Regions from separate parts of the Paenibacillus sp. S29 genome, predicted to be linked through region 1. Evidence: riboswitches for the same ligand, from Rfam matches in the RefSeq annotation. Region 1 holds a riboswitch; each other region holds the start of a gene.
What was found. Region 1 has a riboswitch for thiamine pyrophosphate ahead of tenA (thiaminase II). Riboswitches for the same ligand answer to the same signal wherever they lie in the genome.
Positions count from the first base shown of each region.

Region 2: another riboswitch for thiamine pyrophosphate. It lies ahead of ACL9RM_RS08010 (ABC transporter substrate-binding protein); the one in region 1 lies ahead of tenA (thiaminase II).
Region 3: another riboswitch for thiamine pyrophosphate. It lies ahead of ACL9RM_RS14870 (thiamine phosphate synthase); the one in region 1 lies ahead of tenA (thiaminase II).
Region 4: another riboswitch for thiamine pyrophosphate. It lies ahead of thiC (phosphomethylpyrimidine synthase ThiC); the one in region 1 lies ahead of tenA (thiaminase II).

Region 1 covers NZ_JBMOUI010000007.1:85,076-91,212, forward strand. The annotation lists gene ACL9RM_RS13820 (transporter) at 1-435, opposite strand, end outside; gene ACL9RM_RS13825 (glycosyltransferase) at 440-1,561, opposite strand; gene ACL9RM_RS13830 (NAD-dependent malic enzyme) at 1,959-3,680, shown strand; TPP riboswitch at 3,773-3,875, shown strand; gene tenA (thiaminase II) at 4,014-4,703, shown strand; gene thiM (hydroxyethylthiazole kinase) at 4,778-5,620, shown strand; gene thiD (bifunctional hydroxymethylpyrimidine kinase/phosphomethylpyrimidine kinase) at 5,617-6,137, shown strand, end outside.
Region 2 covers NZ_JBMOUI010000004.1:50,652-56,788, forward strand. The annotation lists gene nfsA (oxygen-insensitive NADPH nitroreductase) at 1-210, shown strand, start outside; gene ACL9RM_RS07990 (TatD family hydrolase) at 357-1,229, opposite strand; gene ACL9RM_RS07995 (ABC transporter ATP-binding protein) at 1,222-2,172, opposite strand; gene ACL9RM_RS08000 (ABC transporter permease) at 2,217-2,993, opposite strand; gene ACL9RM_RS08005 (MTH1187 family thiamine-binding protein) at 2,990-3,283, opposite strand; gene ACL9RM_RS08010 (ABC transporter substrate-binding protein) at 3,786-4,829, opposite strand; TPP riboswitch at 5,022-5,131, opposite strand; gene ACL9RM_RS08015 (pyridoxamine 5'-phosphate oxidase family protein) at 5,402-5,836, shown strand; gene ACL9RM_RS08020 (bifunctional 2',3'-cyclic-nucleotide 2'-phosphodiesterase/3'-nucleotidase) at 6,058-6,137, shown strand, end outside.
Region 3 covers NZ_JBMOUI010000008.1:1,366-7,502, reverse strand. The annotation lists gene ACL9RM_RS14895 (response regulator transcription factor) at 41-733, opposite strand; gene ACL9RM_RS14890 (ThiF family adenylyltransferase) at 874-1,935, opposite strand; gene ACL9RM_RS14885 (thiazole synthase) at 1,932-2,699, opposite strand; gene thiS (sulfur carrier protein ThiS) at 2,702-2,905, opposite strand; gene thiO (glycine oxidase ThiO) at 2,902-4,050, opposite strand; gene ACL9RM_RS14870 (thiamine phosphate synthase) at 4,115-4,708, opposite strand; TPP riboswitch at 4,974-5,082, opposite strand; gene ACL9RM_RS14865 (ABC-F family ATP-binding cassette domain-containing protein) at 5,176-6,137, opposite strand, start outside.
Region 4 covers NZ_JBMOUI010000004.1:394,403-400,539, forward strand. The annotation lists gene ACL9RM_RS09555 (alpha/beta hydrolase) at 1-640, opposite strand, end outside; gene ACL9RM_RS09560 (IclR family transcriptional regulator) at 939-1,682, shown strand; TPP riboswitch at 1,837-1,949, shown strand; gene thiC (phosphomethylpyrimidine synthase ThiC) at 2,136-3,911, shown strand; gene ACL9RM_RS09570 (hypothetical protein) at 4,057-4,209, opposite strand; gene ACL9RM_RS09575 (YitT family protein) at 4,716-5,552, shown strand; gene ACL9RM_RS09580 (SdpI family protein) at 5,713-6,137, shown strand, end outside.

The sequences.
Region 1 (6,137 bases):
GAGCGCCAACATGCGTTCCCTGCCCTGTAAATCTCCGCGGCACGAACTCACAAGAATATGCAGTCCGATCAAGCCATACAGCATGAACAGCGGGCCGGATTCGACGCCTAATAGCGAACGCAGTAACGGATGAAAGATGAGTAAAATGATCATGGCAAGCACGGTTAGCACCAGAGGTGCTTTGAGTAATAGAGAACCGAGCGGTAAGCTTCGTAGCGCAAGCTTCTGGTCTCCCTTAGAGACCAGTTTGGCAGTTAATAGCTGGATGGATAAACCCAAAACGGATAAAAGCGCAAAAAGCGCCAGCAGCGCATTCGCCTGGCCATAAGCTTGTCCGGTAAGATACCAGCTCGCTGCAATGTGGAAGAAAAAATTAAATCCGTTAAGCAGCACATTAAAGAGAGGAAACATCAACGATCGTACTCGGTTGTTCACGTTGTTATCTCACCCGCCGATCCAGTCGCCAAATATCAATGATGGAGCGCAAAAAACGAATAGAATCCTTCCAGACATGGATGTGCGAGCCATCCCGGTCAATACATTTGACGGGTAATTGCAGCACACGAAGCTGGAGTCGCTTGGCAATAAACATCATTTCCAAATCCAACGCCAGTCCAAGCTGTTCCTTTAAATGCGGAAACATTCGCTTCACTGCAACCGAACTCATCACTTTAAGCCCAGTCTGGGAATCCACCACACCTGTGGGTAAAAAAGGGCGGGAAATGACCCGCTTACCAAAGCTGACGACAGATCGCAAAAAAGATCGATTTTCGGCGGTCATATCCTTGGTTCCGATCACGACATCATAATAGCCCTGCTGAACAACATTAATCATTCTGGCAATATCCTCAATAAAAAAGGAGTCATCTGCGTCCACAAATACGTAGTAATCCGCACCAATGGTCCGCATCCCTTCCAGATACGTGCCTGCCTTACGTGTATTGCGTCCCAATTCCCTTGTTTGAAGCAGCGGGCTAAGATTCTGATTAATCCGGTTTACGGACAAGTCCGTGGCTGCCTCCAGCGCTTTAATCAAGGCATTCGTACCATCGTAGCTGCCATCATCAATGAGATAAATCGAACCTTCAATAATATGGCTGCGGATAAAGACCTGCAATCGTTCAGCAAAGGTTTTGACATGAACAAAACGTTGCTCTTCGTTATATACAGACAAGATAAATGCAATATGTTGGCTTTTGGTCGAATACTCGGGATAGAGCAAGCTTTGTATTTCCGAAAGCATTTCTTCGTTGTCATTGGCTTGCCAAAATAGCAGCCGCAAACGACCTACTCCGATGATTTGCACCATATGCTGATCACTGAACGGAAATGTTACATCCGTCACCAGTAACAATGGCATTTGCGGAAATTGGCTACGGATCTGATTGGCTTTCCGCACTGCCTGCCCCGGCTCCCTATAATCAATCAGGCAACAACATGCGTTCTCGTAGACTGAAGCTGCCTCCGTGTCCTCGCACTGTATATATTGGTAAAAACAAATCACATTGGGATAATCAATAGCCCTGTCGTTATCGCTAAAAATGGCTATAGGTCCCTGCACACAAACCTCTCCTTTTCCTCCGAATAGTTCTATTTTGTTGAAAAAGAATTAAGAATGTTTGCTTATAGGAGTTAAATTAATGTCCAAATACTTCATATTTCCTTAACAAAATAACTGACACTCCATGATATATATGGAGTTAAGAGAAGAAAAACTAATTTTCATATTTGATAAAAACAGAGTATTTAGACCTGATTCATTAGAACCAAAGTCATCAGGAATGGTTAGCGAATCTATATTGAAAGTTAGTTCTTTTATATCATTAGAAAGAAACAAATATGGTTATTTTGTCATATATAAATGCAAGAATAAAACATATTTGCACGTCCATACTATGGACAACATGTCATCTTTCGTTATGAATAGTTATGAAAATGAAGAGAAGGAAGGTCTTTCTATGGAAGCATTTTATATCAATCGCGATGGGTCATTATCTACTCCATTACGGGGAAAGGATGTGTTGGCAAATCCCCTTTTGAACAAAGGTGTCGCTTTTACAGAAGAAGAACGCAAAGAGCTGGGTTTGGAAGGAATCCTTCCTCCAACCGTCCTTTCATTGGAGAAACAGAGCGTACGGGCATATCAGCAGTTTCTGGCGCAACCCACCATGCTGCGAAAAAATGCTTCTCTCAACGACCTTCACAACCGAAATGTCGTACTCTACTACCGGCTGCTAACCGATCATTTGAGTGAAATGCTGCCCGTAGTCTACACGCCGACCGTAGGAACCGCGATTCAAGAATATAGTCACGAGTACAACCGCCCTGGAGGCATATATTTGTCGATAGATAACCTGAACGGTATTGGACAAGCATTCCATAATTCTGGTTTGAGCGGCCATGATGTGGATCTGATCGTCGTGACAGATTCCGAAAGTATTTTGGGGATTGGTGACTGGGGCGTTGGGGGGATTAACATTGCTATCGGCAAGCTTGCAGTGTATACGGCTGCGGCAGGCATTCATCCCGGGCGGGTGCTGCCAATTGTACTGGATGTAGGTACAAATAATGAAAAGCTGCTGAATGATCCACTGTACATCGGAAACCGCCATAAACGGGTTCGCGGAGAAGCCTATAACCAGTTTATTGATACTTTTATCAGCAAAACGTTAGCGCAATTCCCAAAAGCGCTTTTACATTGGGAAGATGTGGGTAGCGTAAATGCACGCCATATTATAGGAAAATACGGTCAAAGCATACTCACCTTCAACGATGATATACAAGGTACAGGAGCGGTGACCTTGGCTGCGATTCTTTCGGCGGTGGATGTCACCAAGACTCCGCTGCGTGAACAAAAAATACTTGTTTTCGGCCCAGGGGCAGCAGGAATCGGTAATGCTGATCAAATTCGGGGTGCTATGATTGAGGACGGCCTTTCCGCAGAAGATTCCTTCAAGTCCTTTTGGGCCTTTGATTATCGCGGGCTGTTAATGGAAGATATGGAAGACGTATTGGAGTATCAGAAACCGTATGTGCGCAAAAAGGATGAAGTCAGCTCATGGACCCGATCGGGTGACGGCAAAATACCACTGCTAGAGGTCATCCGTCAGGTGAAGCCTACGATATTGATTGGAACTTCCGGTGTAGCAGGTGCCTTTTCTGAAGAGATCATCAAGGAGATGGCGAAACATGTAGAACGCCCGATCATTATGCCCATGTCCAATCCTACAAACCTTGCAGAAGCAGTACCCGAGGATTTGATCCGGTGGACCGATGGCAAAGCACTGATTGCAACCGGAAGTCCTTTTGAGCCCGTCACCTATAACGGTACGAAATTTGAGATTGGACAGGCGAACAATGCCTTTGTTTTTCCGGGACTGGGTCTGGGTGCGATTGTGGTTAAAGCCAAAAGGATTACCCCTGCGATGTTTACAGCGGCAGCAGTTGCTGTTGCCAATGGTGTAGATTCGAATACGCCTGGCGGTGCGCTACTCCCTCATATCCGAAAATTACGCGAAGTTTCGTACGCTGTTGCGATTGCGGTTGCAAAAGCCGCGATACAGGATCAGGTAGCTCAGGCGCACATTTCAGATGTGGAACAAGCTATACGAGATGCAATGTGGAAACCGGAATATGCCAAGGTCAAAGCTGTGGAAAGTGTAATTCATCACCCTCACTAAGCTCAAAACACCTAACTAGAGGAAATTTAATATTTTGCACACTATGTTTGACATAGCGTATGAACGTATGTACAGTAATAGTCAAAAGAATAGAAGTCCACTAGGGGAGCCGCTATGGCTGAGACAAGAACGTATCTTGGACCCTTTGAACCTGATCTAGTTCGTACTAGCGTAGGAAAGTGGAGCCTTCATATATAAGGTTTCAAACGTTTTTTTGCGTATTGGGCCTATTGTTGAAGCCGCTCCCATTTTTCCGGGGCGGCTTTTTAGCGTTGTTCCGGAATTATATTCTTACAGGACTTCTTGCTCTTCAATTTGATGGAGGTGGGGAAATTGAGTTTTACAGAAGAACTCCGTCGGCAGGCGGACGGCATTTTTCAAGCGATTTTTGAGCACCCCTTTGTGAGAGGTATTGCTGAAGGCAGTTTGACAAGGGGACAGCTGATTCACTATGTAAAACAGGACTTTGAATATTTGAACGCCTACATGCGGATATACGGCATCGCAATCTCCAAATGCACGAATCGGGAGGATATGGCTGTATTTAATGAACAAATCTCTTTTATTCTCCACAGCGAGGTTCATCCGCATCAAAATTTCTGTGCTGTCGCAGGGGTGACCTATGAAGAGTTGCAGGGATATCCGCTCGCTCCGTCGGCTCATCACTATATCCGTCACATGCTGACGGTTGCGCATGAGGGTAGCCTGGGCGAGATCTTGGCTGTGCTGCTGCCATGTATGTGGACGTATGCCGAGATTGGTCGCAGGCTGCTGGATGAAGTAAAGCCGGATGAGTCTCATCCGTTCTATGAATGGATTGGCTTCTATGGAGACCAGCTTGATGATACAACACTCAAGTTCCGAGAACGTGTAGATGCTTGGGCGGAAGACGCAACGGCTGCTGAGCGGGAGCGGATGATTGAGCATTTTATACTGAGCTGCCAGCTGGAATATAAGTTCTGGGACATGGCTTATAAGCAGGAAGAATGGCCGGTCCAGATGCAGGCAGCGGTCTTGGAATAGTCAGCCTGGCGATTCGATGTGTGAAGTACGGTTAATGCCCTGTTGAACCACCAACTATAGAGAGGATAATCATTATGAGTACATGGAAAAAAAGTTATTCGGATCTCCTGACGAAGGTACAAAACAGCAAACCCCTCGTTCACAATATGACCAATGTGGTAGTCACCAACTTTACGGCCAACGGTCTGTATGCATTGGGCGCCTCCCCGGTGATGGCCTATGCACCTGAGGAAGTAGCAGATATGGCAAAAATAGCAGGCGCCGTCGTGTTAAACATCGGTACACTGAACCGCGAACTGGTGGATGCCATGATCATTGCTGGACAATCGGCGAATGCACACGGTGTTCCGGTGCTGCTAGATCCGGTCGGTGCGGGAGCAACGAGCTTTAGAACCGAATCGGCACTGCGAATCCTGAGTGAAGTCAAAATCTCATTGGTGCGGGGCAATGCAGCCGAAGTCGCACATCTTGTTGGAGAAGCGCGTAAGATTAAAGGCGTAGATGCCGGTGACAGTGCTGCCAGCGGCCATGTCGATCTGGCAATTCGGGCTGCTCGAACGCTCAATACGATGGTTGTCATTACTGGAAAAGAGGACGTCATCACCGATGGGGCCGAAGCACGAATGATTAGCGGCGGAGACGCGCTGCTCACGAAGGTAACGGGAGCAGGCTGCCTGCTGACCTCTGTGTTAGGTGCCTTTGCAGCTGTTGAACCCAACCTGCTGCTCGCAGGTACAGCAGGTTTGGCATTTTACGGTGCAGCAGCTTCTCGAGCCGCAGCACGTACCGCAGAACTGGGGCCCGGCAGCTTCCAGATTGCCTTTCTCGACGAGCTGGCCAAACTGCATACAGGTTCACTAGAAGGGCATGTCTCGATCCATGAAGCCGGAACAACAGCAGCAGGTGGTGCGCGATGACAGACGTTCGTGTACCCAGAGCGCTGACGATTGCTGGTTCGGACAGTGGCGGCGGGGCCGGAATTCAAGCTGATCTCAAAACCTTTCAAGAACTTGGCGTGTACGGCATGTCGGCTATTACAGCCGTTACCGTACAGAATACCTTAGGGGTCCACGGCGTATATCCGCTACCAGAGGAAGCAACAGCGGAACAGATCGAATCCGTAGGATTAGACCTTGGAGTGGATGCCCTGAAGACTGGCATGCTGTTTAATGCTGGCATCATCCGTCTTGTGAGCGAGCAGATTCGAAAGTTCGGCTGGAAAAAGGTCGTCGTCGATCCCGTGATGATTGCCAAGGGAGGCGCTGAACTGCTGCAGCTGGAAGCGGTGCAGGCTTTGAAGGACGACCTGCTCCCCTTGGCCCTGGTCGTTACACCGAATATCCCGGAGGCGGAAGCCCTGACAGGGATCAGTATCCATACGATGGAGGATCGCCGCGAGGCTGCGAGACATATTAGCAGTATGGGACCAAAATT
Region 2 (6,137 bases), on a different contig from region 1:
TCCGGTGTTTTGCATATGAACGGCTACGACAAAAATCAGACGATGAAGGCTGTAGAGGTATACGACCACACATCAGCCGAATATTTGAAGGAGCGTACGGGCGGTCAACGCTCTACGCCATGGTCTGAGCAAATGGCCGCGAGACTGACCGAGCCAGCACGTTTGCAGTTGAAGCCATTTTTGGAACAGAAGGGTTTCTTAAAGCAATAAAAGCTGAGTAGCGACAAAAACTCTGCAAAATACAAGAACCTCCTTATTTACGCATGATGAAGTCCCGCGTAAATAAGGAGGTTCTTTGCTTTAGTTGCATGTTGTGGTTGTAAACCTTTCAGTTAGTAAATAGCTGGTATCCTTTATCAATCAGATAGTGAGTAAAAGCGTCTCGTATTTTCATGAAATAATTGACGCACGGCAGATTCATCTTGATGGGTCAGCTTGCTATACGCGCGAATGACGTCGGCAGTCATCCGTGGATGTGTCTGTTGTCCGGTAAAAGGCCCCTCGAACGGCCAGGGACCGTCTGTCTCTGCCATGATCTGATCAGACGGATACTGTCTTGCCAAACTGCGGATCTCTTCTTCGTACAGGAGATCCGGTGTGAAGGAGACATAATAGCCGTTCCGGGCCATACGTTCGGTTGTGGCGGCAGAGCCTTTAAACCAGTGAAAATGCGCTTGCGTGACGCTGTGACGTTCCAGAAGGTCACAGGCGATGTCTGCGTCCTCATAAACGGCGTGCAGGACAATGGGCTTGTTATGCTTGCTTGCAAACTGGATAAAACGCTCCAGCAGCGCTATGTAGGGAGCGAGGTCAAAAGGTGAACCGCTCTGTGAGGCTTCCAGCCGATTGTAATAGGGCAAGCCGACTTCACCCACGGCGACCATCCGCTGTATATGTTCGTCCATCCAGTCGAATAAGAGGTCAAGCTCAGCTTGCGGTGGAAGAGCCTGTTCGGGATGAAAGCCAAAGGCTGGCCGTACCAGCTCGGGGTAACGCTTGGCTAACTGTAGATTGGCTCGGCTGGAGCCCAGATGCATCGACACGGCTATCACGGCTTGGACGCTGCTATCGGCAAGTGAAGCGAGCAATAACTCCTGTTGTTCAGGCGGGTAGCTGTCTACATGAATATGCGCGTCGATTAATGGAGCGGGCTCAATTGCGGTCAAATCCAAGCCTGGCTTTGTTTGGATGTTCCATTTCAATGCACATCGAACTTTTACGTCACTCATGTCGATTCAATCCATCTTCCGGGATATTCTTGTGGACGCTCTGAGCATTGTCCATGTTGGCGTCCAGTTTGTACTTTTCCTCGCGCATCCAGCTGGTCATGGTCCGCTTCCATTCAATAAAGAGCGGATCGAGGGTGATTTCTTCCCTACGCGGGCGGGGAAAAGGGACATCTACGACATGCACCACCGAAGCAGGTCGCGCCGACAGCACATAGATGCGGTCGGAGAGCAGCAGTGCTTCTTCAATGCTGTGGGTAATAAACAGCACAGAACGGCGGTTCTTCTCCCACATCCGTAATAACCATTGCTGCATGTCTGCACGTGTTAGCGCATCGAGTGCGCTGAACGGCTCATCCAGCAGCATTAATTCCTGCGGGCTGAGTAGTGCTCGTAGAAAGGCGGCGCGCTGTTGCATTCCACCAGACAGCGTATGTGGATACGCCTTGGCGAATTTACCAAGTCCAACCTGTTCGAGCCATTGCAAGGCTTCTTTGCGACGCTCGCGTTCACTGGCGTGCTCAGGGGGGACTGCTGTAGTTTTACGTGGAGCATTTTCCTGCCCAAGCAGTACGTTGTCCAGCGTGGTACGCCACGGGAAAAGGGCAGGCTGCTGCGGCATATAGCTGATATGCCCACGTTCACCAGTCATGTCCCGTCCGTGCATACGGATACGTCCCTGCTGTGGTTTGAGTAGCCCGCCGATGATGTGAAATAGCGTGCTTTTGCCACTGCCTGACGGACCGATGAGGGAAACGAATTCTCCTGGATTGACTGTGAGGGATACATCCTGCAGTACGGGCAGTAAGCTTCGCTTTTCGCGGAAGGCAAGGCTGATCCCGTCCAATTCCAAAGCAGGAGGAGCAGTTGAAGGACTCTGTTGTTCCCCGGCTCGTTGTTCATTAGCCACGTTGTGTGATGATAAGTCAATCGGATGCAGACTCATACGCGCCACGTCCTTTCTTTGCTGTATTTACTTCAAGGAGGAAGCTACTCTCGATCGGGTTTCCAGCGAACCAACCATTTCTCAAGTAGTAAAATAACCACAAACATGAGTAAGCTGAGTGCGACAATAATGCCGATGGCAGCAAAAATGAGGTCCGTGCGATAGGCCGATTTTTGCAGCAGCATATAATATCCAATTCCTTCACTAGCTCCGATCCATTCGGCAATGATCGCGCCCATCACACTATAGGTAGCAGCAATTTTAACGCCAGAAAAGACTTGCGGCAGGGAATGTGGCAGCTCCAGCTTCATAAAAATAGACATGCGGCTTGCACCCGACATCCGCATATAGTTCATCATCGTACGGTCTGTTCGAGTCAGCCCGTCCATGGCCGCTACAGCCACGGGAAAAAAGCATACTAAGGTAATGACCATGAGCTTGGGCAGCACGCCAAAACCAAACCACACCATGAGCAACGGACCGAGGGCGATGATCGGAATGTTTTGGCTAAGGATCAAGAGCGGGTATAGAGCAGATTTGAGAAAAGGAATCGTATGAAGAACGATGGCGATCAGCAGTCCCGTAGCTGTCCCTATAGCGAATCCCGCAAGTGTCAGACGAATTGTAGCCCATGTATGGGTGCCAAGCAACGCCGATTGCGCCATGCCCTCTTGTACGATGAGGGATGGAGCTGGCAGCAGCCAGGATTCAATATGTAAATAGGAAACCGCCCCCTGCCAGGCCGTTAAAAAGAAGAGGACCGCCACAAGGGGCGGCCATACGCTTTTCCACCAGGATGCGTTCTTGCCTTTCGGATTCATGGGCGATATTTCTCGGTCAGCTTGTTCATGCTGATGCCTTGTGGGTTATGTGCGATTTTGATCTGTGAAATGACGCTGGGACTGCCCGCTTCCGTCAAAGCCTCGTGCATTTCTTTAACCACTTTCAGCAACTCGTCGAGCTCGCCCTCCATGGTCGTATCCAATGGATTCACCTGATATTTGACGCCGGAGCGCTGAATGACCTCAATCGCCTTATCTACATACGGGTAAGAGTCCTCGTTATTAGGAGTTTTAGGGATTACTTGAATACTGAGCAGTGTGTTAGCCATGAAAATTCACCTGTCCTTTATTGTGGAGTTGTTTTGAGAAAATAGGGTGGTTTAAGGCGGGGAGACCGCTTCGCGTTTCATTTGATCTTACGATCGCTGTTGCCGTGGGATTCTTTGAATAAATTTTAAAAGGTAAGAATCCCACGGCAAAGGCGAACGCTGCGCTTCTCCAGATTCAAATGAACCGCTACGCTGCCAACCGCCTTAAAAGCACCTTAGTTTTTAAGCTAGGTTGTACGGTATTTTGTATTTTTCTCACATAAGCGCACCTGCTTTTGCGCTTAGACACTATGAGACTAAAGAATAAACCAAGTGGAACGAGAACGAAGTGGGCGGAATGGTGCTGTACAAGCGTTAGCGTTCGCCTTTGTACCCAGATTTCAACCTCTGGATATTCATAAAAGAAATCTGGGTATAACAGCGATGGGAAGCACCATCCGACTGCGTAGTGGAACTTCGTTCACTTCTCTAGTTCAGTCTTATTTAGCGTTTTAACAAATGATCAGCGCTTGGGCAAGAAGTCGTTTGTGAAGGCTTTATCCACTTCCAAAGGCTTGCTGAGCAGCTTGCGTTCGTACATCCAGTCCGAATAGTTTTGCCATACCTCCGCTTTTTGCACACCCCATTGCGCGGCATCGTCCTGATAACGCGGGCTCAGCCATTTTTGGCTGGCAAGTACCAGTTTTTTATCCAGCTCCGGTACAGCTTTGCTTAAGATGTCCGCGGCTTCTTCTGGATGGGCGATAGTGTATTCATAGCCTTGTGCGGTAGCGTTCATGAACGCTTTTACCAGTTCTGGATCATTTTTTATTGTCTGTTCGTTGCTCACAATTACAGGTGTATAGTAATCGAGGCTTTTGGAATAATCTTTTACATACAGCATATCCAATGGCTCACCTCGAAGCTGGGCCTCGATTCCGGTCCATGCGTAGAAAATCCAGGCAAAGTCGATATCCCGCTTCACGGCTGTAAAATAGTCTGCATTGCCCATGTTGACGATCTTCACTTTGCTCACATCACCTTTGTCTGAATCCATGATGGATTTCATGACCGCTTCTTCTACGGGAGATCCCCAACCGCCGTATTTTTTACCTTCAAAATCTTTCGGGCTCTTAATTCCGCGATCTACCGGGGCTGCGAAGCCTGAGGTATTATGCTGAATCACTGCAGCTATGGATACAAGCGGCACGCCTTGCGTACGAGCCTGTGTGACGCCTTCTTGGTAGCTGATACCAAAAGGTGCAGCATTAGAGGCAACCATTTGATCGGCTCCGCCTGAACCAGGTTGAATAATTTGGACATTCAAACCTGCTTTTTCGTAAAATCCTTTGTCCTTGGCAACATAGAGTCCCGTATGATTCGTATTGGGTGTCCAGTCGAGCACGACTTTAACATCTTTGAGCTCCTTTGCCGGAGTAGACGTTTGAGTGTTGGTAGCGGGAGCCGCTTCTTGGGATGTGGAGGGACTTCCACCACAAGCGGTCAGGGTCAGGGCCATGAGCCACAGACTGATCAGTCCCAGGCTTAACATTTTCATGCGCTTCATCGTTGTGTTCTCTCCTTTAATTACCCGTTATCCGTCCAATCAGACAGCTTATGTTCCCCATTTTCATAAAAATAACATCTGCCGGACGCGATCTTTCCAACAACTTAATCTTCAACAAAAAAAGCGCCCCGAGGTTCCGGGACGCTTGCGCTTGTATATACCAAAGTAAGGGATGGTCCTATGTGAAAAAGGCACATCTTGCTTAAGCATTCCTACGCTGGCATTACCCAGATCAGGTTGTAAGGGTCAGTGTCTTGGGACACACTCTCAGCCGGCCGATTCCAGCACCCCTGGCATTGTAAGGTTTAATGGGTTCATTTATTCGGGTTTACTACGACGATTATATGCCTTGAATGCGGGTCTGTCCAGCATGGAGGAAGAGATGACGGTTCATTTGCCGAACGACAGGGTACACTTTTACTGTGAGCTTTGATCTGAAAATGAGCATGCATCAATCCGATCTGATCGGGTCATGTTATTTTCAGAACAGCTGCGCAGGTAGGTTCAGATGGGCTGGTGCCCAATGGCATGGCCGTAGAGAATTCTAATTCGTGAAAAGGAGTTGTTGTACTGTGGGTAAAACGGAAACATTGGATCGTAGCCAACTAGAACAAGCCATTGTGAAGGCTTTGGATAACAACAAATTTTGCTCGTTAGGCACGGTAGAGGGTGGCAAACCGAAAGTACGCTATATGGCCCTTTTTAACGATGGAATGAACATTCATCTGGCGACAGATCGTAAAACGCATAAAGTGGATGAGCTAAAGGATAATCCGAATGCTTATCTGCTGCTGGGTTATGAAGTTGGCGGTACAAAGGAAGTCGTAGAAGTGGAGGCTACTGTCCAGATTACAGCTGATGAGGGGCTACGTAAACAAGTGTGGAACGATTCATTGAAGGAATGGTTTTCCGGACCGGATGATCCCGATTATGTCATTCTGGACGTGAATCCGACTCGCATTGAGTATGTGGGTCAGCAAACGGAGCGCCAAGTGTGGAATAAATAATGAGAATATAAATGGATAAACCAGTGAATCTCCGAGTTTTTTAGGAGGTTTGCTGGTTTTTTTATTTTTGAGAGAATTAATTATTTTTTCATAAATAATTTAAGTGAATGACTACTCTTTTGTCTGGCGTTGGATTAAAATAGAAATGGTGGGTTCAAGGCTTACATATATGTGCAAAAGTATGTATATGAGGCATACACCTTAATGAGGAGGGGTATATTTTGTTATTTCGTAAAAATTGGTTTAAAGGGTTTACAGCAGCCGTTGTAGCTTGTAGCATGCTGGTGTTTTCGGCCGCTCC
Region 3 (6,137 bases), on a different contig from region 1:
GCCGGGACGAAAAGTTCCGGCTTTTTTTATATGCCTTATGCTATTCTGATACGGTTGGTGTTCTGAGTGAATAGCCAATCCCACGTTCCGTACGGATCATTTTAAACTTATATCCTTTATCTACTTTAACCCTCAAATGTCTGATATAGACGTCTACTACGTTCGTATCAACGATATAATCATGTTTCCAAACATCCTTCAGAATTTGCTGTCTGCTACAAACTTGGTTAAGATGTATCGCCAGATGAAGCAAAAGATCAAATTCTTTCGGAGTTAATTCCAGCTTTTGCCCCCCTCTGCTCACCATTCTGCTTGCATTATCTATATGTAAATCACCCGCCTCGATTGCCCTTTTCACATCGCGTTCAATACCAAAAATCCGCAATAAATTAGCCACTCTAGCCTGAAAAACTCTAGGATAAAAGGGCAGAACGATCACGTCATGTGCTCCTTGTTCAAAGCAGGAAACAATATGGTCCTCCTCATCTGATGAAGTCATAACAAATAGCGGGACATGAGGATGGTATTGCTGCAATGTGCGAAGCAAGCCATGTGAATCCGTCGGTTCATCTTCTATATTGAGTAGTAACAAATCCACAGGATTATGGGCTACATAAGAGCTTGCATCTGTCGTATTGCTAACATGAACCACCTGATAACCTGCCTGCTCCAATGGATGAACAAATACGGGAGACGCTTCATTTACATCCACAAGTAAAATTAACGGGCTCATCTTTTCACCCACCTGGTTTGGACATAGCATTACATATTGGATACGAACAAGTTTGTTATAAGCCATTAAAGCATATTAATATTATTGTAACAAAAAAGCAGAAAATCATTCTCCAAAGAATGGCTTTCTGCTTTTATAGTTTAACCCAAATAGCGATGATACAGACTTCTTGCTTTTGCCACGTCCTTTGTCCCATGAATCAACGCTCTGCCATCTGCAAAAACAACCAAGCGATGCTCGCTTGTACTAAAGGAAACCAAAAACGGATTCCGCTCTACTTTTCCTTCTCCCAAAGAAGCAAATCTATCTGCTGTTTCTGCAAGATTCAGATGTGTTGGGTTTGCTGGTCTAATTTGAACGGTATCCCTACCGCACAAAACATCTGTCTTCTGCCGATGAGAGGCCGACAAATAGGGATACGTCGGTTGGCTGCCGCAAGAAGGACAGTTCTCCTTTTTAACGCTATCTACCACTATTGCTACATACTCATTTTTCCACAAATCAAACGAAAGCAGCTTTCCTCTCAAATCTTCTGGATATCCACCAAGAAGTTTGAAAGCTTCCGTAGTTTGGTTAGCCGTGACCATCTGTACGGCCTGCGGAATAATCCCGGCGGTATCACAGGTTTCTCCACCAAACGGTACAGTTCCCAGCAGACAGTGAAGACAAGGCGTTTGACCCGGTAAGATGGTATAGGTTACACCATAGCTGCCCACACATCCCCCATAAATCCAAGGTATCCGATGCTTGAGTGCCATGTCGTTCATAAGAAGTCGGGTATCGAAATTATCGGTTGCATCCATCATGAGATCTACCCCCTGGATCAACTCTTCCAGCTCTTCCACCCCAACATCCAGTACATGTCCATGTATAACCGTTTCCGAATTAATATCCTTTAATCTTCGCTGAGCAGCTACTGCTTTGGGATATCTTTGCGCAGCATCACTTTCCTGAAAAAGCTGCTGGCGCTGCAAATTGCTCCATTCCACATAATCCCGGTCTACGAGGCTCACTGTACCTACGCCCCCGCGAACGAGCGTTTCCGCAATACCTGTACCTAACGCTCCGGCACCTATGATTAGTACGTGGGAAGAAGCAAGCCGGCGTTGTCCTGTCGGTCCAAAGGGCGCGAATCTTTCCTGTCTGGAATAACGGTCACTTGGATGTGTTTCTCCTGCACCGGATTTGTCAGTTACCTTCATACCTGAACCATACCTTCTGTCGGACTGCTTGCTGAAGCGTAACGTTTTACAGGAATCATCCCCGCCTCAAAACCATACCTTCCAGCACGAACAGCCAGTTTCATGGCCTCGGCCATTTTTACTGGGTCCTTCGCTCCTGATACGGCTGTGTTCAACAAAACAGCATCTGCCCCTAACTGCATCGCCATTGCCGCGTCACCGGGTGAGCGAATACCCGCATCGACAATAACCGGAACCTCCGCCTGTTCAATAATTAGCCCTAAAGAAAACGGATTGAGCAAACCATGTCCTGTACCAATCGGTGAAGCTCCAGGCATAACGGCGTGTACTCCAAGCTCTTGTAGCCTCTTTGCTAGAATCACATCGTCCGATATGTAGGGCAGCACGATAAAGCCTTCTTCCAACAGCTTATCACTAGCTTTCAACGTTTCAAAAGGGTCAGGGAGCAGTGTCTTGCTATCCCCAATGACTTCCACCTTAATCATATCGCACAGGCCGGAGGCTTTTGCCAATTTGGCAATACGAATCGCCTCCTCTGCAGTTGTAGCCCCTGCTGTGTTGGGAAGAAGTGTATACCGGCTCAAATCCAGCATATCGAGAAAATGCTGCTTATCCCGTTCCTCCAAGTTCAATCTCCGTACAGCAAACGTCAATATTTCCGTCTCAGCAGCCTCTACGGCTTGGGATTGGATATCCAGATCAGAGAATTTTCCTGTTCCCAACAGCAACCTCGAGGTAAAAGATGCTTTTCCAATGGTTAACATAATCAACCGCCTCCCACAAAATGTACAATCTCTAGGCAATCTCCATCCTTCAGTACCGCTTCATCATGATCTTCACGGCTCAATATATGCCGGTTCAGCTCCACCACTACGGTTTTCACCTTTACATCAAGCTCATGTAGCAATTGATTCACATGAGTGATTCGATTAGAAAAGGTCATGCTCTGGCCGTTAATCGTCAGCTTCATAAGCTTTTCTCCTTGAGGAGCTCAGAAGAAAAACTACTTATCCCAAGTTCTGCTGCACCAGCTCCATTAAGCATAGCTGCCATCGCACGCCCGGTAGCATCACTCAGCAGGACACCGTTGCGATAATGCCCGACTGCAGCATATACGCCCTCGACCCCAGGAACAGTACCTATAAAAGGATGGCCTGATGCAGCCTGCGGACGTAAGCCCGCCCAAGCGCGTATAAAAGAAGCTTCACGGACGCGCGGCAGCCAAGCAGAGGCATGTGCCAGCAACCCCTCCAAGCCTCCTACGGTCACTTCTTCGTCATATTGATGCGGAAGGCTCGTTGCCCCAATCCAAAGCTCGTTATTCTGTTTAGGCACGAGGTAAATATCATCAGCATAAATGGTGTATTCTAATGGGTGATCCTTCAAGGAGACCGCTACCGCTTCGCCCTTGACCGGATAAAGTGGATATTCAAACCCAACCTGCGCCAGTAATTTCATGCTATCCAAGCCTCCAGCAATAATGACCTGATCGCAGGAAAAAAAGCCGCTATCTGTTCGGACACCGCAAACTCGACCATCTTGTATGACCAGTTGCTCTGCCCGTGTACCAGACCATACCGTTGCTCCCAGCACCGCAGCAGCACCTGCATAAGCACGACAAAGCTGGACAGGAGCCACTTGTGTCTCCTTTGAACGATATATTGCTCCGATCGCTTGTTCATCCAAACCTGGAATTCGTCGGGCCAATTCCCTCGCATCCCACCAGATAGGACAATCATTCTCTCGCGTTTTAGCAGCTTTCCAGCGTTTTTGGCCTTCGGTTTCCGTACGGAAAGGGGTCACAAATCCTTCTGTACGGAATTCCACCGAAATACCCGACAAACGCTCCAGATCACAGACAAGCTCAGGGAATGCATCTCGACTTCTGCGAGCAAATCGTGCCAGCTCAGAGTCGGTGAACTCTTCACTTTCCGCTGCCAGCATTCCAACTGCTGCTCCTGAGGCTCCCTCACCTGGGATCAATCGTTCCAGCATGATCGTACTTCTTCCCTCCTTGGCCACATGATAAGCAATGGAACTGCCGATGACACCTCCACCTATGACCAAGCATTCAGCATGTCCTATCGCTCTTGCCTCTGTGTGTATCTTTAGCATTTGTTCCGTGTCTCCTCTCCATAAACCATTCTGCTTTCAGCTTGCCTCTACTCTCGTTTTCTCGCTACAGGCTGTGAACTACAAGATCTGCCATTCGCCTATATTCCATCGCAGCTGCAACGGGCGACTCAGCCTCCCATATACCAGACATCACCGCAATTCCGCTTGCTCCGGCCATATAAAGCTCCGGGATATGGTGCGGTTGTATGCCGCCCAGCGCGATCACCGGAATGTTCAACAGCCTGCAAATATGTTCAAGCTGAGCTAAACCCCGCGGTACAATACCAGGCTTACAATGGGTCTCATATACGTGACCATAAAGTACATAGTCTGCTCCTGCCTGCTCGGCAGTCTGCGCCTCCTCCAAGGAATGCACAGACACTCCACAGCGTATACTCTTTGAAAGTAGGCTTTTCACATCCACAACAGGTAATCCATTAGCTGGTAGCTGGACGGCTCCAACCAAAGTAAGTAAAGCTACATCCACACGATCATTTACTACAATTTGTTGCAAAGGAACTTCCTGCTCCACCATGCTGCGAGTCAAAGAAAGCAAGGCAGAGGCACCATTCTGTTTTAAACGTGCGTGTACATAATGAACATACGGACAAATCATAGCAGCCACTCGGGCGGCTTGTGCAAAAGTGCCCTTTTCCATCGAAATTGCGTGTAATTCGATTTTGTCTTCACCTCACATTGGATTAAAGGATCTAAGCTTAGCAGCCACGTCTACCAGCAGTAATGAAAGGGGATTGTATGTGAATCCGTCTACGGAAGCTCGAACAACTTAAAATGAACGAAACGCAAAAAAAACCACTTCCCCAAGGAAGTGGTTTAACGAACGTCCAATAATCGAACGGACCATGATATCCGTATACGTGTATCGTCCCACGCACAAACAAAATAAAGATGGTGTTGCCTTGTTTGTACGGCGCTCACTTCCCTACGCTGGCATAACCCAGATCAGGTGCAAAGGGTCCGAAATCCATTTATTCCGTCTCAGCCGCATGGGCGGCTCCCCTAGTGTGACTATTTTATTGTATAAGCTAAAGATAGCTTAGCATATTTTCCTAATTCTGCAAACCCCACTTCGTGTGAAATATGCAGAACTGGATTTAACTGATTTTAGTTAACTTTACTTGACCACTCTTCCACATTCCACGTTTTGGTTACCCAATCCTCGTAAAAGTCCGGTTCGTGAGATACAAGCAATACGGTCCCTTTGTATTCCTTCAAGGCACGTTTCAGCTCATCCTTTGCTTTAACATCCAAGTGGTTGGTAGGCTCATCGAACAATACCCAGTTGCTTTCACGCATTAACAGTTTGCAGAGACGGACTTTAGCCTGTTCTCCACCACTAAGCGCAGATAGCGGACGTGTGATATGCTCATTTTTCAAACCGCAGCGCGCCAAATGCGCTCGTACTTCATGCTGGTTCAAATGCGGAAATTCATTCCACACATCGTCAATCGGTGTAATTTTCTCTGCCTTTACTTCCTGCTCAAAATAAGCGGGCTGCAAAAAATCACCTTGATAGGTTTTTCCACTGATTGGCGGAATTTTTCCCAATATGGTTTTGAGCAATGTCGATTTACCGACACCGTTGTAGCCGACAATTGCAATTTTTTCGCCACGTTCAATCGTCATGGACATCTTAGGCAAAAGGGCATGTGTATAACCAATCTCAAAATCAATACCCTCAAATACCGTCTTTCCGCTTGCACGTGCCTCTTTGAATTGAAAGGTTGGTTTTGCGGCTTCTTCAGGCTTATCAATACGTTCGATCCGATCAAGCTGCTTTTCACGGCTCTTTGCTCGGCCTGAGGTAGAAGCACGCGCTTTATTACGCTGAATAAAATCTTCCTGTTTCTTAATAAAGTCCTGTTGCTTCTCATAAGCATCAATATGCTGAGCTTTGTTCAGATCCGCCATTTCAAGAAACTTTTCATAGTTAGCTGAATAACGGGTCATCTTGGCAAACTCAAGATGGTAAATAACATTAACGACCTGATTCATAAATTCAGTATCATGTGAAATAAGAATAAAAGCATAGGGATAATCCTTCAAATAGCGCGTAAGCCATTCAA
Region 4 (6,137 bases), on a different contig from region 1:
CCAGCAGGAAGGTGCTGTCCAAAATCATTGCGTCCACATCTTTGGTTTGCAAGCCCGCCTGAAGAGCGGTGCCTGCTCCCATGGAGAAGCCCCATACGATAATCTCCGATGAGCCGCGTTGCTTCGCAAGCTGAATTGCTCCGAGGAGCTGTTGGGATTCTGCTTTGCCTCCGGTTGCGACTGCTTTGCTGTTTTGTGACGCAAATCCATAATCGAACATGACCACATTAAAGTTCAAACTGTGGGCATAATGCGCCAGATCATACATGGGAATCCAGCTTTCTTCGCGGTTAGCCCCATAACCATGGCTGAAAATAATCGTTTTCCGCGATTGATCCGCCGGGATATACCAGCCTTGTACCATGCGGCTACCATCCTTGGCAGGGAAGCTAACTTCCTCATAAGGCATGCTTTTGGCCTGCATCGGATTAGAGTACAGTGGTGCAACGGTGGGATTCGTAAGTACCCATGCGATGTAAGCATGCAAGGCAATAAAACAAAACAACAGAAAAAAGACGACCGACAGCAGCAGAGCAATCACAACGTGCTTGAACCGCAGCAGGCGGGGATTAAAGAGTGGGGTGGACGGCTCCTGAACAGCGGTCTGTAGCTGAGCGTTGCGCTGGGATGTCGAAATCATGTAAGAGCCTCCTTATATAAAATTGATCTTCGTTTCATAGAATATAGGTATAATTCCACTTGAAAATAGTAGTGTAGATCCGTATAGATACCTATTATCGTATGATGGGGATTATCCAAAGTCAACGCCTGAACCGGAAAAGTAAAAATGATGCAAAGAATTGTCGATGTTTGTTCTCGTTCTGTAATATGGTTGTCACAAAAACATCGGTTTACAGTAGCCGCGACTATTCTATATAATTTATGTAACCATGTTTCATAGTGTGAAACGAATATGGATACAAGAGGAGCGGTTCACGATGGAAGACCGTAAATTAACCGTTCGCGCTGTAGAGCGTGCACTTGATATACTGCTGTGTTTTACCGCAAATTCGGATCTTGGCCTGACGGAGATTGCCTCCAAAATTGGTCTACATAAAAGCACGGTTCATCGGCTGCTGACTACGTTGGAGGATCGGGGCTTTGTCGTTCGGAATGCCGAAACGGAAAAATATCGACTGGGCTTCCGCATTTGGGAGCTATCCACGCATTTGTCCCAAAGTGACGAGCCGGCGGTGCTGTTACAACCTGCAATGGAAGGACTACGTGACCGTCTGGGGGAGACGGTCAGCTTGTACTTACGGGACGGCAGCATGCGTATTCGCATACAAGCCGTGCAGAGCAATCAGGCGATCCGCAGGGTCGCGCCTGTAGGTGCGCGTATGCCGCTGGCTGTAGGGGCCTCCAGCAAGGTGCTGGCGGCCTTTATGCCGCCGCAGGAGCTGGAAGCCCTGCTAAGCGGGGATGAATGGCCGCCCTCAGTAGACCCGGAGGTCTATAAAGCCCAGCTGCAGGACATTCGCGAGAAGGGCTATGCGACCAGCTATGAAGAACGGGAGCCAGGGGCTGCTGCTGTGGCAGCGCCAATTGTGAACCGGAAGGGACAGGTCACTGCGGCTTTATCTGTATCCGGCCCGGTCAGCCGACTTGCACCCGAGACGCTACATGACTTTGCTCCGATTTTGATCGAAGCGGCGAAGGAAATGGGGCTTATGCTCCCGTAACAAGAATGAACACAGTTGAAGCAAGCAGAGTGATTTGATGGGGAACGTCTCCTTGGTAAAGGGAACCTAAAAGGGTTGCCAAAGCCATAAATTTGAAGTAGTCTGGTAAGGAAGGCGGATGTCTGTTATATCCGCCTCATGTGAATAGAAGTATCACAGTTACTGGGGGAGCCTGTAATGCCGGGCTGAGATGGAATCGTGCAAGATTCCGGACCCTTTGCACCTGATCTGGATCATACCAGCGTAGGGAAGTAATCGGCCATTGAAATGTATACGCGGCTGCTGTCTACAGTGGCGCATTGGAATGGATTATTCCATATGCGCATTGTCTGGATAGCTGCCTCGTTAGATTAGCCGGTTCCCTGGGGAACCGGCTTTTTTGCATAGATCAGCGCCACCCTGGGAATGGTTCCGGATCGGTGTGTCATTTCATCGAAACGGGAGGAATGGACAATGAAGCCGACAGAAGCAGTAGGAACAAAAGAAGTTGAGGTAGAGAAGACAAACGGGGAGCAAGCCAGTGGGGTAACGCCCTTTCCAGGAAGCCGTAAGGTATATATTCAAGGCTCGCGGCCGGACATTGCCGTGCCAGAGCGCGAAATTGCTCTTCATCCTACACATACGCCGCAGGGGACGGAGCATCATGAGCCATTGCGTGTATATGATACAAGCGGTCCCATGACCGACGAAGCCTATCAGGTCGATATCCGTCAGGGCCTGCCTCCATTACGGCGAGCTTGGGCACTGGAACGGGGCGATGTGGAGGCTTACGAGGGACGCGCCGTCCAGCCGGAGGATAATGGACTGAAACCTGGCTCCAAACGGGAGACAGTAGAATTTCCCGGCGTGACCAATCGTCCGCTTCGTGCTTCGCAAGGGCGTACAGTAACGCAAATGCATTATGCGCGGCAAGGGATCATTACGCCCGAAATGGAATTTGCGGCGATCCGCGAAGGGGTGGAGCCTGAGTTTGTACGGCAGGAATTGGCGGCTGGACGAGCCATTTTGCCTTCGAATATCAATCACCCGGAAAGTGAGCCGATGGTCATTGGGCGTCATTTTCATGTGAAGATCAATGCGAACATTGGTAATTCTGCGGTTACCTCCTCCATCGAGGAGGAAGTGGAGAAAATGACTTGGGCTGTGCGTTGGGGCTCGGATACGGTTATGGACCTGTCCACAGGCCGTAATATCCATACAACACGTGAATGGATCATTCGGAATTCTCCTGTACCGATTGGGACTGTGCCGCTGTATCAGGCACTTGAAAAGGTGAACGGTGAAGCAGAAGCGCTGACGTGGGAGTTGTATCGCGATACGCTGATTGAGCAGGCGGAGCAGGGAGTGGACTATTTTACAATTCATGCGGGTGTATTGCTGCGGTATATTCCGATGACGGCGAATAGAATGACGGGAATTGTGTCCCGGGGCGGGTCAATCATGGCAGCCTGGTGCCTTGCGCACCATCAGGAGAATTTTTTGTATACACATTTTGAAGAAATTTGCGAAATTATGAAAGCCTATGATGTGGCCTTTTCTCTCGGGGATGGTCTACGTCCAGGTAGTATCTATGATGCGAATGATGAAGCGCAGTTTGCAGAGCTGGAAACGTTGGGCGAGCTAACGCAAATCGCCTGGAAGCACGATGTTCAGGTCATGATTGAAGGGCCGGGACATGTCCCTATGCATAAAATCAAAGAGAATGTGGATTTACAAATGGAGATTTGTAAGGAAGCTCCTTTCTATACCTTGGGACCGCTCACGACGGATATTGCCCCCGGATATGATCATATTACCTCAGCCATCGGGGCGGCGATGATCGGTTGGTTCGGGACGTCCATGCTGTGTTATGTTACGCCCAAGGAGCATTTGGGTCTGCCCAATAAGGATGATGTCCGTGAGGGTGTCATTACCTACAAAATTGCGGCACATGCTGCCGATCTGGCGAAGGGGCATCCACGGGCGCAGCAGCGGGATGATGCTTTGTCCAAGGCACGCTTTGAGTTCCGCTGGCGGGATCAGTTCAATCTGTCGCTTGATCCCGAGCGTGCCTTATCCTACCATGATGAAACGCTACCGGCAGAGGGCGCCAAGGAAGCACATTTTTGCTCAATGTGCGGCCCTAAATTTTGTAGTATGCGTATCACTCAGGACATTCGCGCCTATGCAGCGGATAAGGGGCTGAACACTCAAGAAGCAGTAGCTGCCGGAATGCGCGAGAAGGCATAGCAGTATCGGGATGGAGGTCAGTAAAACGAACGTGGGAGTTTAGGGACAAATGAATTAAAAAAGCCGTGGTTCTCTACAGTCGATGTAGGAAACTACGGCTTTTTAGCTTATGTAAAGCGGATCATGCAACCGGATAAACGGCGCCTTATTTTTTACCCATTTTTTCATTTAAAATATCCTGAAAGCTGAGCTTCTTTTCCGAGCTATCTTCTTTCTTCTGCATACTCACCGCGTTGGCACGTTGGTATTGGTGGTGAAAGGGCATCAGGGTGTGGACGGTTAAGTTCATTGTATTCATGTAGGTCATTCCTCCAATTCCATATTGTCAAATTCAGATTGAGTTGCTTAGGACGTCTGTATAGGACTATTTGTATGTACTTGATGTCGTAATGCTATGTAGGTTGCTTGGTAATGTTTCAATCATTATACCCACATTTTTTCAAAGTAAAACGCTTTTGACATAAAACAGGAAGATGGTCATATGTGTCCAAAATGTCGATTAGGAGGATGGTCGTTTTAGAGGAAAATGTGCCTAGGTCTAAAACAAGGGCTAGAGGCCCGTTTTCTTAGTTTAGTAGTCGGGATTGTGTTATTTTGTCGAATAACCTTGTAAAAGGAGAATTTTGCGGAATCCAAGTCAGGATTGAGGCAGTCTGGTGGCGAATTAAAGTGTCAAAGTTGTATTGACTTTATGTTTGGTAGTAGATACCATGAACTGGTTGTCAGCGTATTTTGACAACAAGAGTCAGCCAATCCATCTGGCGATTCATCCTTTGAAATGTTAGAGAGAGGATTAGAGCATATATGAAAAAAAGTATTGCAGACATTGCATTTATTATTCTGGGTGCGTTTTTTTTCGCGCTAGCTGTTAATCTGTTTGTGATCCCGAATGAATTTGGCGAGGGGGGCGTTACAGGCGTCACGATCATCCTGTACTACCTGTTTCAGTGGTCTCCCTCGATCGTCAATCTGGTGATTAATGGCTTGCTGCTGATTATCGGATATAAATTTTTGGACAAGAGAACGACCCTGTACACTATAATTGCGGTCGCTTTTAACTCGCTGTTTTTACATTTAACGGTCAACTGGCGGATTGATTCGCATGAACCGACGATTAATGCTGTATTTGCCGGAGTTTTGGTGGGGGTCGGCATTGGCTTAATCGTACGGGTAGGTGGCACTACGGCCGGAACGGTCATTTTAGCCCGGATTGCCAACAAGTATCTGGATTGGAATATCAGCTATGGCTTGCTGTTTTTTGATTTGATTGTCGCATTCTCTTCCTATTTTATTATTGGTCCGGAAAAATTGATGCTAACTATCGTTATTTTGTACGTTGGTACAAAGGTGATGGACTTCATGATCGAAGGACTGAACCCGAAAAAAGCAGTCATGATCATTTCGGAGCACCAAGATAAAATTGCCGAGATGGTCATTACGAAAATGGATCGTGGAGTTACCGTCTTGTCAGGCCACGGCTATTACACTAAAAATCCAAAAGAAGTGCTGTATATCGTCATTAGTAAACAGGAGGTATCAGCGCTTAAAAAGATAGTGAAAGCCATCGACACAGCAGCGTTTATTACCATTCATGACGTGCGAGACGTGTTCGGAGAGGGTTTTCTGGATATTTCGAAGTAACTCGTATGCGCGAAGGTAAGGTTATAAGAGAACATAGTTGGAAGTCGGTCCTGAGGGATCGGCTTTTTGTTTTTGTGATGTTTCTTCCATTTTTGGTATTGGAAAATATGCATAATAAAGAGGAGTCACTCAATTCCTGTTATATGGAGGGTTTGGCGGGATGGAGAATAAGGGTAATTATGATGTAAAAGAAGAATTCAAGAAGCCGTGGACGCATGTGTCTATTTTTTTTATCATGTTGCATGTTATGAATTTTGCTTTATTTTCCTCCTCACTTCATTCCACTAAGGATCGTATAGCATTGTTATATTTTCCATTAGTTACTATGATTATTACATTAGCAATCGTAGTATTGAATCCAAGGTATTCTAAGCATAGAGAATCCTTTTCTGAGCATATGTTAGCTTCCTATCGTAAGATTTGTGCAAGTGTATTTATTGTACTTGATTTGATTTTCCTTGCACTCATGTTCAAATATTCGGGCGAATTTCTGTTCAGCACGCTGAAATTAGCTTTATTTTTATCGGCTATTTTGCATTTAGCAGTGGGAATGTCTTTTGCTACAATAACACCTAACCGTTTAAT